Regions from separate parts of the Nonomuraea sp. NPDC049028 genome, predicted to be linked through region 4. Evidence: riboswitches for the same ligand, from Rfam matches in the RefSeq annotation. Region 4 holds a riboswitch; each other region holds the start of a gene.

Region 1 (4,070 bases), on a different contig from region 4:
CTGACCGTAACCGGGTTGCGATTGCGGCTGCTGACCGTAGTTGGGCTGGCCGTACTCGGGTTGCTGACCCGAAGCCTGCTGCTGACCGTATCCGGGTTGCTGACCGTAGCCGGGCTGCTGGCCGTAGTCCGGTTGCTGACCGTAGCCGGGCTGCTGCCCGTACTGCGGCTGTTGTCCGTACTGCGGTTGCTGCGGCTGCTGGCCGTAGCCCGGCTGCTGCTGACCGTACTGCGGCTGTTGGCCGTAGCCCGGCTGCTGCTGCCCATAGTTGGGTTGCTGACCGTAGGCGTCGTCCGCCCGGTAGCCAACGACCGTCGCATCCGGGTCGGGCTCGCCATAGGGACGGCCCGTGTTGTGATGTCCGTATTCAGATCCGCCAGGCGCAGAGTTCTCGCCGGATTCGTCCTGTGGATACGGCGGCTGTCCGGTGCTCACCGTGTCACCTCGCTTCGAGTGCGCATGTGGCACGTGTCAGGACACATGCCTGTGCTGCCCAACGTATCGACATAGGTATCAACAATCACCTTTCCCATTAGTCAAGGTCCGCGTCACCCGATGTCAGGTGGAGAAGCATGCGGGTGTTCCCCAGGGTGTTGGGCTTGACGTGTTCGAGGTCGAGGAACTCGGCGACACCCTCGTCGTACGAGGCCAGCAGCTCCGCATAGACCTCGGGTGAGACCGGAGTGCCCTGTACGGGGCGGAATCCATGCCTCGCGAAAAAATCCACCTCAAAAGTCAGACAGAAAACCCGGCGCAGGCCGAGTTCCCGGGCCGTTTTGATCAAGGAAGAGACGATCCGGTGCCCGATTCCGAAGCCTCGGAACTCCGGATCAACGGCCACCGTGCGAATCTCCGCGAGATCCTCCCAAAGCACGTGCAGCGCGCCACAGCCGACCACTTGGCCGCCGCGCTCGGCGATCCAGAACTCCTGCACGTCCTCGTACAGAGTGACGGTGGCCTTCTCCAGAAGCCGGGGCCCGGCGCCCGCGTAGGTGTCGACCAGGAGACGGATCGTCCTGACATCCGGCGTGCGAGCACGCCGGACGACGACTTCCGTGTCCGGGACTGTCACTTCGGCGACCTGCTCCATGGGTCTCCAGCGTACAGATCCGATTACGGCCTCCCCGTAACTCTGACGTCTCTCCCATCTCATGACATCTCGTGGTTGATCGAGCACGATGAGGGATCCCTTGGCCCTCAGGCTTCCATGCCTTGACGAACTTGGTGCAAAAAGGACATAAAGTTTGTCCTGCACCGGCAAGCACGAGATCACCTCGTGACCCTTCGGTTGTGAAACCTCTACAGACTTGGCAGTTCTGGTTGAGCACGAACCCGGAGTGCACTAGTGTCCAGCGACGATGTCACCCACGCGAGCCAGCGTGGAGACGCGCCCAATCCCCGTAAGGGGAGCCGGGGACCCGCCGGTGGCGACCTCATCCCGACGCCACCACCCATGGGGTGAATCCGAGCGAGTCGTTCGGTAGGGCTGCTCCGGCCCGAACCCGTCAGCTAACCCGGTAGGCGCCGATGAGAGGAGCTGGTTGGTGAAGCAGACCCGCGATCGCGAGACGAAGCCGGCGGGCGCTCAGGCCCGCCCTTCTGAGCTCCGGAAGATCCCCACCCGGTTGGGTGTCATCGCGGCGACCATCGCCACCCTCCTCTTCGCCGTACCCGTCGGCTCCGCCGTCGCCGATCCCAAGCCCTCGCTGAAGGACCTGTCCAAGCAGGCCGAGGAGCTCCACACCCAGATCGAGACGCTGAGCGAGGAGTTCAACGGCCAGCGGGAGAAGCTCAAGACCGCCAAGAAGTCGGCTGAGGCGGCCAAGAAGACGCTGTCCACCAGTGAGGCCGATCTGGCCGCGAAGCGCGCCAAGGCCGCGCTGCTGGCCCAGAACGCCTACATCAACGGCGGCTTCGGCCAGGCGCTGGCATTCGGCACCTCCGACGACCCCGAGAGCTTCCTCGACCGGGCGGCCACCACTTACGCGCTGGAGCAGCAGCAGGGCTTCGAGGTCAACCAGGTGACCACGGCCAGGCAGGCCGCCGAGCAGGCAAGGGCCAGCGCCAAGACGCGCATCGACGAGGTCGAGAAGATCGTCGAGGGCCTCGGCACCAAGCGCGACAAGATCACCAAGCTCGTCGCCAAGGTCGAGAGCAGTCTCTTCAAGCGGGCGATCGGCGAGGCGGGCCGTCCCGGCACCCGGGCCACGCGGGTCGACCTGCCGGTCATCGGCGCCGGCAAGGCCGCCACGGCCGCCAGGTGGGCGCTCACGCAGCAGCTCAAGCCGTACGTCTGGGGCGCCGAGGGGCCGACCTCGTACGACTGCTCCGGCCTCGTGATGGCGGCCTACCAGCGGGTGGGCATCTCACTGCCGCACTACACCGGCGACCAGTGGACGGCCGGACGGCACATCTCCAAGGAGGAGCTGCGCGCCGGCGACCTGGTCTTCTTCTATGGTGACCTGCACCACGTCGGCATCTACATCGGCGGCGGCATGATGGTCCACGCGCCGCAGACCGGCGACGTCGTACGCATCGCGTCCATCGCCCGCCGCCCGTTCGCGGGCGCCGTACGCATCGCCGACTGACCTCCGGACACCACGACAAGCACTCTGACAGCTGGGGCCCGGGCGGCTGGGCCGGTCGAACGGTCAGATGAGCTGGCGGCGGGCGGCCCAGGCCACGGCCTCGATCGCGGTGGCGACGCCGATGCGGTCGCAGATACCCCGAAGTCTCCGGCGTACCGTGCGTCCACTGATATCCAGTCGTCTGCCAACCCGATCAACCGTGACCCCCTTGGCAAGCTCCGCCAGCAACGCCAGATCCGCGTGGCTAAGCTCGACGCTCTCAGTGAGCACATACATCGGGAGCCCTCCCCCCAACAGCAGAACTCGAGACGTCTATGTCCGAGCAGAGCTGCAGCTCGTCTCGCAGACGGTAAACGCATTCTGGAAAGGTCGTCAAGCCAGCGGATACCGCCCTCTGACCATCGCCATTGACATGATCGGCTGTATGTGAAGTACTCGCCATATGTCGGCACACTTCGGGGCCCGATGAGGGATCACAGGCGCCCTTACAACGGCTCCAGCCCGCTCCCCAAGAGCGCCGCGAACCTGCTGAGCGCCGAATCCGTAAAACGCGAATATTCTTCGCATTCAATATGCGAAATATCGGAAATGTGGCTGCTTAGGGCAGTCTTTTGTACCCCCGCGCCGCCGGGTCAGCAGCGCCCGCCAAAGACCATGAACGGTTCATGCGCCAGAGGGAGAAGCCACTCGGCGCAGGCGGCCGGGAGATGCCCGCTCCCCGCGTTAAGGGACTGGCGAACGCCGCCGCCCGCGTTCTCCTACTCGCCGCAGGAGATCGGGCCGCTGTCAACCCGACAGCGGCCGGTACGGCCCGGCGTGGGAGCCGGGCCGACACTCTTCGGCGGCAGCCGGGTCAGTGGGTCGGCTTGACCAGTGGGAACAAGATCGTTTCCCGGATGCTCTTGCCGGTGAAAGCCATGATCATCCGGTCGATCCCGGCCCCCATGCCACCCGTGGGCGGCATGGCGTACTCCAGCGCCTGCAGGAAGTCCTCGTCCAGCTGCATGGCCTCCGGGTCGCCCCCGGCGGCCAGCAGCGACTGCTCCACCAGGCGCCGGCGCTGCTCGACCGGGTCGACGAGCTCGGAGTAGGCGGTGCCCAGCTCGGTGCCGAACCCGATGAGGTCCCACTTCTCGGTCAGCAGCGGGTTGTCGCGGTGCTGGCGGGTCAGCGGGGAGGTCTCCAGCGGGTAGTCCATGACGAACGTCGGCTGGATGAGCGTGTGCTCGACGAGGGCCTCGAAGATCTCCTGGACGAGCTTGCCCTGGCCCCACTTCGGGTCCCAGTGGATCTCACGCCCGTCGGCGAGTTTCCGGACCTGCTCCAGCGGGGTCTCCGTGGTGATCTCCTCGCCGAGCGCCTCGGACACCGCCCCGTACAGGGTGATGCGCGGCCACTCGGGGATGCCCAGGTCCACCTCGACGCCGTCGTGGACGACCACAGAGGTGCCCAGAGCGGCCACGACGGCCTTCTGGTACATCC
Region 2 (4,070 bases), on a different contig from region 4:
CCCAAGTAGCATGAAAACAAATCGCGGCAGGAGGCCACAAGAAGATGCGGACGTTGGGCGACCTGGAGTCGGTGATCATGGACCGGATGTGGTCGTACCACCGCCCCGCCGCGGTGAGAGACGTGCTGAAGGATTTGCGACAGGATCGCGAGATCGCCTACACCACCGTGATGACCGTGATGGACAAGCTCTACAAAAAGGGCCTGCTGAAGCGCGAGCCGGTGGGTAAGGCGTACGTGTACAAGCCAGTCGGCACCAAGGAGTCCTACACCGCCGAGCTGATGCGCGAGACGCTGGCCAGCGGCGGTAACCAGGCGGCCACGCTGGTTCACTTCCTTGAGCGGCTGACCCCGGAGGAGGCTGCCGCGCTGGAATCCGCCCTTCAGGTGTTCCCGGCGCACACCCGTCGATCATGACGGTCGCCCTGGTCCTCGTCGTCTACGCCGTGGGTGCCGCCACGGTGTTGCCGCGACTGCTCGTCAAGGCCGCCTGGGCCGAGCGGGCCCCCCGATTGGCGATCTCCATGTGGCTGGCCGCGGACATCTCCGCGGTCCTCTCGGCGGTGATGGCCGCGCTGAGTGCCGCGATCCCCGGCGACGCGGTCGGGCACGGGTTGGCCAGGCTGTTCGAGGTGTGCAAGCAGTTTCTCGGCCACGGATCCGACGTCGACGTGGCCTCCGCCGGATTCCGGCTGGCCGTCCTGGTCAGCGGGTTCATCACCGCACGGACTGTGTTCTGCGTGATCAGGGTGCTGCTGACCTCACGGCGCGAGCGTGCCCGGCACTCGGAGATGCTGAGCCTGCTGGGCCGGCGTGACGGCGAGTTGGACGCGGTGGTCCTGGAGTACGACGAGCCGCTCGCGTACTGCCTGCCCGGCAGGGCGAACAAGGCCGTGATCACCACGGCGGCGCTCCACGCTCTGCCGCCCGAGCATGTGGCCGCGGTGCTGGCGCACGAGCGAGCCCATCTCCGGGGACGCCACCATCTTCTCCTTGCCCTGGCTGAAGGCCTGGCCAAGGCATTTCCTGCTCTCCCGCTGTTCGCAACGGCCAAAGCGGAGGTGGCCCGCCTGGTGGAGTTGCGGGCCGACGATGTGGCCGCGGGACAGCATCCGCGCCTGCACCTCGCCGCGGCTCTGGTCGGTCTGGCCACCGGGCGGGTGCCCGCGTTCGCGCTGGGCGCTGCAGGCGAGAACGCGTTGAGCAGGGTGCGCCGCATGCTCAATCCGGCCGCGCCGCTCCACCGCCGCGAGCGGCTGGTGGGCACGGTGGCCGTCACCTTGTTCCTCGCAGGACCGGCGGCTCTGGCGGTGTTTCCGGGGGTGAGCGCGCTGATCGCGCATCATTGCCACACGCTCTCGCTGCTCTGAGCTCAGGCGTACAGCAACTCCTGATCGATCACGAGGGCCGCGGTGACGCCCTGACCGGCGGCGATGATCACCTGGCCAGCCGGGGAACGGCATGGACGCCCGCCTGGCCATGTCGCCGGCCGCGAAGACTCCCTTCACCGAGCTCTGCCCGAACTCGTTGACCTCCACCAAGCCGTCCTCCAACATGGCGCAGCCCAGTTGCTTCGGCAGGTTGCTGCGCTGGCGGACACCCGACCCGCAGCGACTGGTAGCCGCCACCGAGGACGGCACGGTCTATGGGCCCAAGAACGGCGGGCCGGACTTCACCGTCGCCTTCCGCCCTGCGAGATCATGAACCGCTACGCCATGATCGAACGGTGACGGCCGGCATACCGCTGCTGCCTGCCTCTGGCAGAGCTTCGACGTCTCACCTGCCTGACCACGACGGCAACGCAGAGCACGCCCGCGAACACGACCCCAGACACCGCGATGCTCTCCGTGGAGGCCGTCGGCAGGACGACATCGGTCTCCTGCGCCTTCCCCGCCGCCTGCACGACCCCTTTCCGGACCAGAGGCGTCCGCGGGTTGCCGCCCGTCAGGACGAACGTCTCACCCTCCCCGAACTTCTCCTTGACCTTGCGGGGAAGGCCGTAGCCGACGACCTTGCTCTGGTCCCTGTCCTTGCGCTTGAGCCACACCTTGTCGACGTTGGCCTCGATCGTGGAGATCTGGTCTCCCTGTACCTTCTCGACGATGCCCGCATGGTCGATCCGCTCCACATCGCGTGACCCGCTCCAGTCGTAAAAGACGATGGCGCCGGGCTCCGGCTTGTCACTCCAGGCGTCCTGCTCCTTGAACCACTTGGCGTGGTCGACGGTGTAGGCGAAATCCCCCACGTACTTCTCGACGCCCGCCTGGTTGGCGGCCCAGGTAATGAACATGTCGCACCATGGGGCGGTCTTGAAGTAGGGGTCGCTGTTGTCCACGTTGGCGTAGTACCAGTTACCGAACTTGCTGTAGCCGTCGGTTTTCTCGCGATAGCCGAGATTTTTCTGGGCAGCGTCGAGCAGCCCGTCCACAATGGATGGCATAGGTCCGGGGTTTGACCCTTTCTCCTAATGGCCTACCGGGTTAGCTGACGGGTTCGGGCCAGGAGATGACGCCCTACCGCCGCATCCGTGGCGGATTCACCCCATGCGTGGATCGCTCCAGGCTCTGGTTCCCCGGTTCCCGCGGCGCGGGCCTCGGCACCAGCCGGCCGCCTCCACCGCGAAGGCAAGTCACCGGCAAGTACGAAGGACTGTAGTAGGTAGAAAGGGTGACTGGTTACCGAAATGAGATTTTTGGCATAAAAGATCTATCCAACGCAGACCGACCAATACCGTGCGCTACACGTTGTTATACGCAAGGCAAGCACCGCAGCGGGTCAACGCGTGATCACTCAATCACCCTCACCACGCCTGCGAGATTGCGCGTGTGGACGGGCACCAGTTTGACGACGTCCCCCGCCTGCGGGGCTTGGATCATCTTTCCGTCGCCCCAGTAGATCGCGGCATGGGAAATGTAGCCCGGGTTGGTGGGGTCCAGCCGCCAGAAGATCAGGTCACCCGATCGCATCTGGGAAAACGGGACCCGGGGTCCACTGGCGAACTGCTGATGCGTCACCCGCGGCAGCCGAATACCCGCCCTGCCAAAGGCCCACTGGATCAGGCCGGAACAGTCGAAGGCGTCAGGTCCCTCGGCGCCCCAGACATACGGGGCGCCCAGTTTGCTCTTCGCCGCCGCGCACGGTCGGCTTGGGCGTGTAGGCCCGGAAGGTCGATGGTTCCACCCCCACCGTTCCCACCCTCCTACCGCCGAGCGGTATCGCCGCCGCATCGACGATCTCCATGGAGCTCACACTTTTGCGTACTCGAACCCGCTCGATCATTTGTTCAGGCAGCGGACGATTCGCGACCACAAGCAGGTGTGGCTCCCGCAGACGGTCGAGGGCCGCCACAACAGGCGGTTCAGGCGCCGGCGAGCTTTGCCCGGCTTCCCGGGTCCAGCCCGAAGACGCCGGGGCGGCTTCGCCGGTCGCTCGTAGTCGACGAGGGCTAACATCCCCGCCATCAGCGTTGCAACCACGAGTCCGGCCACGAGGTACACCGCTCGGGGCAGCACGCTACTACGGTTCATAGTCACTGCGACATTATGCACAACCCGAACAGCGACACAGCGGCCCACGCTCAGGCACGGCACCACGCCGTGGTAAAGGTAAAGGATTAATGGCTGAACCCTAGGCCACACAGGGCCTTCGGGTCGGCTTCCAAAGGTTTCGCTTGCGCTGGCCATTTGGCTTGCATACCTTTACAGGCCCAAGGCCGCAGCGTTCCGATGGTGGCCTGTAATGCCGAGACCGCGTCTCGTCTGCACCGGCGTTGTGTGCAGATCGCAGCCGCGGCCGCCGAGTCCGCTTTCTCGCGGAGCCGGGGATCCACTTTCTTGGGGTGAATCGGTGCGCCCGTCCCAACGGGGCTCCGTAGGGCACTTCCACGCCCGAACCCGTCAGCTAACCCGGTAGGCGGCATGGAAGCAAGGAGCCATTCCCCGCATGTCCAAACACCTCTTGCCGAACTACGGCAGGTCCGCCCGTAAGCACGGCCTCACCCTCGCCGCAGCGGCCGTGGCCAGTGCACTCATCACCAGTACGCCCGCCTTCGCCAGCGACCACGCCAGCGAG
Region 3 (4,070 bases), 400 kb from region 4:
GCTCCGGGTAGATCTGCGTATGCCCGGCCTGCCAGACGTGATTGAGCGACCGCTCGAAGGATTTCGCCAGGTCGTAGCCGCTGGCCGGCCCCTTGGCGTCGAGGAGCCCGAGCAGCGCGATCCGTAGGGACATGTCGGCAAGCATAGCAAAGTGTTGACATGTCAATCCTTACATGTCACTCTCCACACGTGAATACTGACACGAAGCGCAGAGGCGATGGCCTCCTGCTGGTCGCCGTGCTCGGCGGCATGTTCTTAGGAATGCTCGACCAGACGATCGTCGGTACGGCCCTGCCGCGGATCATCACGGAACTGGGCGGCGTCGATCTCTACACCTGGGTCGTCACGGCCTACCTGCTGACCTCGACCGTGACCGTGCCCCTCTATGGAAGGCTGTCGGACCAGCACGGCAGGAAGCCGCTGCTGCTGATCGGCATGTCCGTGTTCCTCCTGGGGTCGGCGCTATGCGGGGTGGCGCAGGACATGACGCAGCTCATCCTGTTCCGCGCGTTGCAGGGCTTGGGCGCGGGCGCGCTGCTGCCGCTGTCGATCGCCCTGGTGCTCGAACTGTTCCCGCCGGAGAAGGGCGGAGCCCGGGTGCAGGGCGCGATGGGCGGAGTGATGGCGCTCAGCTACCTCGCCGGGCCGTTCCTGGGCGGGCTCTTCACCGACCACGCGAGCTGGCGCTGGGCCTTTTATGTGAACGTGCCGATCGGCCTGGTGCTGATCGCGATCATCGTGCTGCGCCTGCCGCGCCGGCCGGGACATGGCGGCGGACGGCCCGACTACCTGGGCATCGGGGTCTTCACAGTTGGCATCAGCTCGCTGCTCATCGGCCTGACCGAGAAGGGGCTCGACGGCCACACCTGGACCAGCGTGCCGGTGATCGGGCCGATCGTGCTGGCTCTGGTGTCGCTCGTGGTGTTCGTGGTGGTGGAGATGCGGGCCGAGGCGCCCATCATGCCCATGCACCTGTTCCGGAACCGTACGTACACGCTGGTCAACGTGACCTCCTTCTTCACCGCCTTCTGCATGTTCGCCGGCGTGGTGTTCCTGCCGCGCTACTTCCAGGAGGCGCTCGGCGCCAGCGCCACCGAGTCGGGGCTGCGGATCTACCCGCTGACCCTGGCCATGGTGGTGGGCAGCATGGTCGTGGGCGCGCTGATCAGCCGGACGCGCGTCTACAAGCCGTGGCTGGTGGCGGCGCCGTTCCTGCTGGTCGTGGGCACGCTGTTGTGCGCCGGTCTGACGCTGGACACGCCGCCCTGGGTGCTCGTCGGGTGGATGGCGCTGATCGGCCTCGGCATGGGCCCGATGCTCTCCGGCCTGACCGTGGCCGTGTCGAACTCGGTGCCGCCCCAGTACATGGGTACGGCCTCGGCCAACCTGACGTTCTTCCGCCAGATCGGCGGCTCGGTCGCCCTGGCCCTGGCCGGCACCGCCTACACCTCCGTCATCGCCACCGAGGCGCCGCTGCACGGACTGGCCGCCGCGCACGCCTCGGCCGCGGCCCTGGTCATTCCCTCGCTGGGGGTCGCGGGCGCCCTCGTGGCGCTGGTCGCCCTGATCGCCATGCCCGGTGTGCGGATCGACCGGGAAACCCCACAGCCCAAGGTCGAGGCCAGTTTCGCGTCCTGAGCGCCGTCATGCGAAGCTGTCCTTGTCCCCAACACCAGGAGGTCCTCATGGCGGAAACACCGGAGCCGGAAGTCGACGAAACTCCCGAGGACGAGATGAAGCGCAAGTTCCGCGAGGCGCTGGAGCGCAAGCGTAACCAGCATGCTGACTCGAGCGCGGGTGGCAGGGGCAACGACCCTTCCAAGATTCACGGCGCTCACGGGCCCGCCGCCAGCAAGCGTTCTTTCAGGCGGAAGAGCGGCGGTTGACCTGAGCTTTTCTGGGGGTACGGCATGCCGTACCCCCCTTTTTTCTTGACCCTCTAGGTAGATCTTCGCCCGTTTCATGGGCTTATGTTTGCCTTTGTCCGGTTCGGTACCTATAGTTCATGGAGTTACCAGCCGGTGACTTTGGGGCTTCAACAGGGGAGTACCAACCGGCAGGCGCCGAATCCCGCTCGCGGGAACCGGGGAACCAACGTTCCTTAGGGGTGAATCCGACCTCGGTCGGTAGGGCATCTCCACGTCCGAACCCGTCAGCTAACCCGGTAGGCGAGATGGAGAGGACACCTACCGCATGCGTAACCCCCGCGTCGTGCCGCCAGCCCGCGTGTTGTCGTCCGCAGACTGACCGGCGCCTTCCCCCCGCTCTTCCACGCTCCGCGTAGCGACCGTTTGGCGTCTTGCCCGGCTACGCCCACCTTTCACGAGCGCGATCCCCTTTTCCCGTATAAAGGACTTCACTGCTTCATGTCTGTTCGCTCTGCTATGCTCACCGCCGCCCTCGTAGGCGCGATCTCCATCAGCGCAGGCACCGCCGCACACGCCGACACCGGCAACGACAAGAAGGTCCTGCTCAAGGGCAAGACCACCGCGTCCTACTTCTGGGACGACTCCTCCGGCCGCGCCGGGGACACCGGGCTGCCGGCCAGCGGCAAGCCCATGCAGAAGGGGCTCGCCGCCAGCCCGAGCTGGCCGCTCATGACCGAGGGTTACGTCGTCTACAAGGGCAAGAAGATGCCCTTCTTCGTCGGCGACCGCGGTCCGGGCGTGCCGTCCTCCAGCGGCGTCATGCTCGACCTCGACGCCAAGACTTTCGCCGCCCTGACCGGTGGCCGCTTCAACTCCAGCACGCTGGGCGTGGACGGCAACGGTGGCGCGGGCCACATCAAGATCGACTACGTCATCACCAAGTGGGGTAGCGGTCCGGGCAAGAAGAACTACCCGCAGCCCTTCTCGACCGGTGCGTACGCCGTCGTGGACCGCAACCCCGCCAAGCCCCCGAAGATCGTGGCCGAGGGCGACAAGCCCGCCGCGGTCAAGCCCGCTCCCGCCAAGGCCGTGCCGGTGGCCGCCAAGAAGGCCGACAAGGCTGAGGAGAAGATCGTCGAGTCGAACGCCATCGGTGGCGCCGCCGCGGCGGTCGCGCTGGCGATGTTCGGCGGTGGCGTGACGGTCGGCCGCGACCGGATCCGCAAGCTCGTCCGGCGCTGACAACCGTCAGGTCCGAAGACGGTCTTGCTGACGGCCGTCAGGTCCGGAGCCGACGGCCTTGATGGTCGTCGGTTTCGGAGCCGGCGGTCTTTGCGTCGCGGGAAACAGAATGTCATTCTGACCTCGTGACCACGCTTGCAGCCGCGAACGGCATCGAGATCGCGTACGAGACCTTCGGCTCACCCGGCGGACGTCCCCTGCTCCTCATCATGGGGCTCGGCGCCCAGCTCATCCACTGGGACGACGAGCTCTGCGAGCTCCTGGCGGAGCAGGGCCATCACGTTGTCAGATTCGACAACCGTGACTCCGGACTCTCCACACACCTGCACGACGAGGGCGTTCCCACACTGGGGACGTCCTCTTCGTATCTGCTGGACGACATGGCCGACGACGCGGCCGGGCTGATGGACGTCCTCGGCTGGCCCGCCGCCCACGTCGTGGGCGCCTCGATGGGCGGCATGATCGCCCAGACGCTCGCCATCCGGCACCCCGAACGGGTCCTGACCCTTACCTCGATCATGTCGACGCCCGGCCCGGACGTGGCCCCGCCCACGCCGGAGGCCAGCGCGGTGCTGCTCGCCGCGCCCCCGACCGATCGGGACGCCGTGCTCGCCCAGTCCTTGAGGACGTGGGCGGTGATCGGCTCGCCCGGCTTCGACATGGACCGGGAACGCATCCTCCGGCTGTCCGGCCAGGCGTACGACCGGTGCTTCGACCCGCCGGGCACGACCCGGCAGCTGGCCGCGATCATGGCCTCCGGCGACCGCACGGAGCAGCTCGGCACGCTGGGGATCCCCGCCCTGGTCATTCACGGCGAGGCCGACCGGCTCGTCCCGGTTGCCGCCGGCCACGCCACGGCGGCGGCGATTCCAGGCGCCACGCTGCTGACGTTCCCCGGCATGGGCCACGACCTGCCCCGGCCGCTCTGGCCGGACATCGTCGGCGCCATCACCAAGCTCA
Region 4 (4,070 bases):
CGGATCGAGGAGCTGATCGCGCGCCGTGACATGCTGCACCGGCTCGCCGACGGAGACCGGGCTCTGCTGCCCGACCGCGCCGTGGCGCTGCTGGAGCGGATGTCCGGCCTCGGCCTCCCCACGGAGGAGGTGGCGGCCACCAGGGAGGGCTGGGTGCTGGCCAGGGCCCTGGTTCCCGAGGGCTTCGACGACTTCCTCACCCATGTCGAGCACGCCCTCGACGACCCCCGCTTCGTCGCGTTGATCAAGCGCGCCACCGAAGCCACGGCATGGCAGCCGGACGACCCGCGCCTGGCCGAACTCGCCACTGCCATCGCCGACCACTTCCTCGCCAACCCCGCACACCTGAAGATCGTGACCGGCCTGCAAGCCCGCACCGACGCCGCGGCCCGATACCACCTGATCGCCCACTACGGCGAAGAGCAGGGATCGGCCACGGCCCAGGGGATCGCGCTCGTCGAGACCAAGCTCCGCGCCGCCGGCGTCCACATCCCCAGACCAGGCACCCACTGACTGACCTGCTCCTGCGACCGACGGTTCGGCGGCCATAGGGGAAGAGCCGCCGCTGGCGGAGGGTCTTATTCAGAGCGTGGGAATTCTTAGGTCGGCCGAAAGCCGAGCGTGACTCAGTCTCAGCTGTGGATCGGGTAAGCGGCCTGGAAGGTCAGCCTATGGTCAGCGGTGTCGCCGATGTGGGTGAGGAGTTCGTCGAGGGCGGCGTATTCCTCCCACGGCTGCCGGCCGGTCGCCTGGGCCAGGTGGGTCACGATGAGGTCTTCGAGGTCCGGGACGCGCTTGTTCTTCCAGATCTTGTCGGCGAGGCTCACCAGCAGGTCTTCGAGGGTGATGTCGGTGTCTGCCCAGGACGCGTGAGTGGCCGCGAAGCGAGCGCGGGCGTCATCGAACCCGTAGCGGATCAGCAGGTCCCGGCCGGCGGGCTCGTGCGCCGAGCCGGGGCCGGAGAGTTCGGCGACGTGCAGGGACTTGCCGATGTCGGGCGTAACGGTGGCCCGGCGGGGTCATTCAGTGCGTGTGCGAGTGCGGCGGAGTTCGTCGCCGTGGGCTCGTTCAGCCCGGGCCGGGCGAGGTGCTGTCTGGCCTGGATCCAGATCGCCTCGAACTCCTGGCGGGTGATCTCGGCGGCTTGATCGGCGTCCTGCCAGCCTTCGAGGCTGCCTTCGGCGAGAACGCCGAAACGATGCTCGTAGGCCTGAAGCTCGGCCAACCCGTGCTGATCGCGAAGCCGGAACACTTCGTCGAGGGCTGCCGCTGCGGTGGGGCGCTGGTCAGGGCCTTGAAGATCGATCTGTCGGACGGCCCATTCCTGGTCATCAAGTTCGTAGTAGAACCAGGTGTCTTCCGCAGGATGATAGAGGCGTATCCATCGAGCCATGGCGCCATGGTGTCACGACCGGACGCCCCTTCAGCGTCCGGTGAGCACCAGGTACGCCGCGACCTACGTCACCCCGAACACCCCCTCACACCAGATGCGAGAAGGTGCCCGGGCACCCTAGAACATCGAGATGTGCACGTGGTCGAAGTGGTTCTGGGTGATGCTGCCGCGATCGGACATCGAGCTCCACCCCGAGCCCTGGTTGATGCGCTGCTTCCAGATCACGTACTTGACCCCGAGCTTGTCCTTGTTCTCCAGCGCCCAGGCCGCCACGCGGTCGCCGAGTGCCTGGTTGGCCGCGCTGGGCATGCTGCCGCCGGTGCTCATCATGAAGTCGCACGCGCGCCCCAGCGGGTGCTCGCCGCCGCCGCCCGAGCGGAAGCAGCCCACCTCGTACGGCAGCGCGAAGTCCTTCTGGATCAGCCCGCGGATCACCCGCATCCGGGCGGTGATGTTGTCGGTGCCTGAGGGCAGTTCGGGCGCCCAGCTGCCGTCCGAGCGGCGGCCGGGGCCGAACGGGATGAGGCCTTTCAGCTTCTTCTGGATGTCCTTGATGACGCCCTGCGCGTCGTCGCGTTGCTTGGCGACATTGGCGGCGTCCTCGCGGATCTTCGCCTCGAGGGCGGCCGCCTGGTCCGCGGCCGCCTTCTTCTCGTCCCGAGCGGTGGCCACGCCCTGCACGACCGCCTGTTGCTCGGCCGCGAGGTGGTCCAGCAACGCCGCGCTGGAGGCATCGGTCGGGAGGGTGAGGTTCGGCAGCGCGCCGGTGCCGTTCTGGTACTGCAGGCGCGCGAGTTCAGTGACGCGTTTCTGGGCGGTGATGAGCTGGGCCTCCGCCGTGGCCAGCCGTTTCTTGGTCGTTTCCGAATCCTGTTTGGCCTTGGCGAGTTCGACGCGCTTGAGGTTGTAGGTCTCGATGAGCTTGTCGACCTTCTTGTCCAGCTGCTTCAGCTCCGCGCGGAGCTGGGCCTCGCTGGGCTTGGGGGCGGCAGCGGCGGGCGTGGCCGTGAAGGCGCCGAAGGCTATGGAAGCGGTGGTGATGAGAGCGATGGCGAGACTCGAGGGGGACGCAGCCGCCACGAAGGGTTTCCTCTCCCTATGCCGGCCGGGTTAGCTGACGGGTTCGGGCAGGGAGATGCCGCCTTACCACCTGAGTGGATTCACCCCAAGACGCGATGGGTCCCCGGCTCCCGGGCCACGCACCCGGGATTAGGCCAGCACCGACCGTTTCGGTCGGCGCTGAAAAGGGATATTAGTGGTAAAACCAAGGTCATGCGACTCCAAGCGGCAACCAATTAGAGATCTACCTGTGATTTAAGCATGCGTGCGGCTTCCTCCGGCAGGACATCGTTGACGAACGCGCCCATAGCCGACTCCGAGCCCGCCAGATACTTGAGCTTCCCGGGCGCCCGTCTGATGCTGAACAGCTCCAGGTGCAGATAAGCCAGGTCACGATCCTGCCGCACCGGCGCCTGGTGCCAGGCTGAGATGTACGGCATGGCGACGCCGAACAACCCGTCGAGCGCTCGCAGCACAGAGGTGTAAAGCGGGGCGAAGGCGGCGCGTTCCTCCTCCGACAGCGCGGCCAGGTCCGGCACCTGCCGGTGCGGATACACATGCACCTCGAACGGCCAGCGGGCGGCGGCCGGCACGAAGGCCGTCCACAGCTCGTTGGCCGCCACCACGCGCACCCCGGCGGCCCGCTCGGCCGCCAGCACGTCGGCGAAGAGGTTGCCGCCCCGGTGCCGGGCGGCCGCGCCGAGCTGGAGTTTGGTCCGCGGGGTCACGTACGGGTAGGCGTAGATCTGCCCGTGCGGGTGCGGCAGCGTGATGCCGATCTCCTCGCCCCGGTTCTCGAAGCAGAACACCTGCTCGACGCCCTCGATCGCGGACAGCTCGGCCGTACGGTCGGCCCACGCCTCCATGACCAGGCCCACCTGCTCGTCGGAGAGCCGCGAGAACGACGACGAATGCTCAGAGGTGAAGCACACCACCTCGCACCGCCCCACCCCCGGCCGGACCTCACTCAGCCCCCCGACATCCCCGTAAGTCCCGAAATTTCCGGAAAACGAGGGGAAGCGGTTCTCGAACACCGCCACGTCATAGTCGTACGCCGGGATCTCCGAAGCCCTCGTCTCGGACGACGGGCACAGCGGGCACTCATTGGCCGGAGGCAGGAACGTACGCGTCTGGCGGTGCCCCGCCATCGCGATCCACTCCTCGGTGAGCGGGTCGTAGCGCAGCTCCGACGCCATCGGCCTGGGGTCGAGCGCTCGCCGGTCGATCGCGCTCCGGTCGGCGTCGTCGCGCCGGTCGAAGTAGATCAGCTCTCGGCCGTCGGCCAGGTGGGTGATGGTGCGTTTCACTGCGAGTCCTCCGCGATGATCAGTTCGCCGGCGCGTTCGCCCAGCTCCATGCGTGCTTCCTCAGGTAGTCCCGAGTCGCTGATGACCGCGTCTGCCTCGGTCAGATCGGCGATCGTGCTGATGCCGACCGTGTTCCACTTGGTGTGGTCGGCCGGGATGACCAGCCGGTGCGCCGCGTGCACCAGCTCCCTGTCGGTCTCCGACTCCAGCAGGTTGGGCGTGGTGAACCCGGCCCGCACGCTCATCCCGTGCACGCCGAGGAACAGCGTGTCCACGTGCAACCGCCGGATCGCGGCCACCGCGATCGGGCC

Evidence for each region. Region 4 has a riboswitch for cyclic di-AMP ahead of ACGFJ2_RS11120 (coiled-coil domain-containing protein). Riboswitches for the same ligand answer to the same signal wherever they lie in the genome.
Region 1: another riboswitch for cyclic di-AMP. It lies ahead of ACGFJ2_RS20935 (C40 family peptidase); the one in region 4 lies ahead of ACGFJ2_RS11120 (coiled-coil domain-containing protein).
Region 2: another riboswitch for cyclic di-AMP. It lies ahead of ACGFJ2_RS07035 (CHAP domain-containing protein); the one in region 4 lies ahead of ACGFJ2_RS11120 (coiled-coil domain-containing protein).
Region 3: another riboswitch for cyclic di-AMP. It lies ahead of ACGFJ2_RS12830 (hypothetical protein); the one in region 4 lies ahead of ACGFJ2_RS11120 (coiled-coil domain-containing protein).

What each region holds. Positions count from the first base shown of each region.
Region 1 covers NZ_JBICTR010000005.1:296,925-300,994, reverse strand. The annotation lists gene ACGFJ2_RS20945 (hypothetical protein) at 1-510, shown strand, start outside; gene ACGFJ2_RS20940 (amino-acid N-acetyltransferase) at 533-1,090, opposite strand; cyclic di-AMP (ydaO/yuaA leader) riboswitch at 1,379-1,539, shown strand; gene ACGFJ2_RS20935 (C40 family peptidase) at 1,545-2,588, shown strand; gene ACGFJ2_RS20930 (LuxR C-terminal-related transcriptional regulator) at 2,652-2,864, opposite strand; gene lysX (bifunctional lysylphosphatidylglycerol synthetase/lysine--tRNA ligase LysX) at 3,442-4,070, opposite strand, start outside.
Region 2 covers NZ_JBICTR010000002.1:152,141-156,210, reverse strand. The annotation lists gene ACGFJ2_RS07045 (BlaI/MecI/CopY family transcriptional regulator) at 45-416, shown strand; gene ACGFJ2_RS07040 (M56 family metallopeptidase) at 413-1,369, shown strand; gene ACGFJ2_RS07035 (CHAP domain-containing protein) at 1,708-2,439, opposite strand; cyclic di-AMP (ydaO/yuaA leader) riboswitch at 2,454-2,608, opposite strand; gene ACGFJ2_RS07030 (C40 family peptidase) at 2,786-3,226, opposite strand; cyclic di-AMP (ydaO/yuaA leader) riboswitch at 3,783-3,929, shown strand; gene ACGFJ2_RS07025 (CHAP domain-containing protein) at 3,942-4,070, shown strand, end outside.
Region 3 covers NZ_JBICTR010000003.1:419,042-423,111, reverse strand. The annotation lists gene ACGFJ2_RS12845 (PadR family transcriptional regulator) at 1-133, opposite strand, end outside; gene ACGFJ2_RS12840 (MDR family MFS transporter) at 190-1,638, shown strand; gene ACGFJ2_RS12835 (DUF5302 domain-containing protein) at 1,686-1,886, shown strand; cyclic di-AMP (ydaO/yuaA leader) riboswitch at 2,052-2,186, shown strand; gene ACGFJ2_RS12830 (hypothetical protein) at 2,367-3,110, shown strand; gene ACGFJ2_RS12825 (alpha/beta hydrolase) at 3,236-4,070, shown strand, end outside.
Region 4 covers NZ_JBICTR010000003.1:21,487-25,556, reverse strand. The annotation lists gene ACGFJ2_RS11135 (MerR family DNA-binding transcriptional regulator) at 1-513, shown strand, start outside; gene ACGFJ2_RS11130 (hypothetical protein) at 633-827, opposite strand; gene ACGFJ2_RS11125 (hypothetical protein) at 917-1,393, opposite strand; gene ACGFJ2_RS11120 (coiled-coil domain-containing protein) at 1,511-2,473, opposite strand; cyclic di-AMP (ydaO/yuaA leader) riboswitch at 2,479-2,619, opposite strand; gene galT (galactose-1-phosphate uridylyltransferase) at 2,689-3,759, opposite strand; gene ACGFJ2_RS11110 (DeoR/GlpR family DNA-binding transcription regulator) at 3,756-4,070, opposite strand, start outside.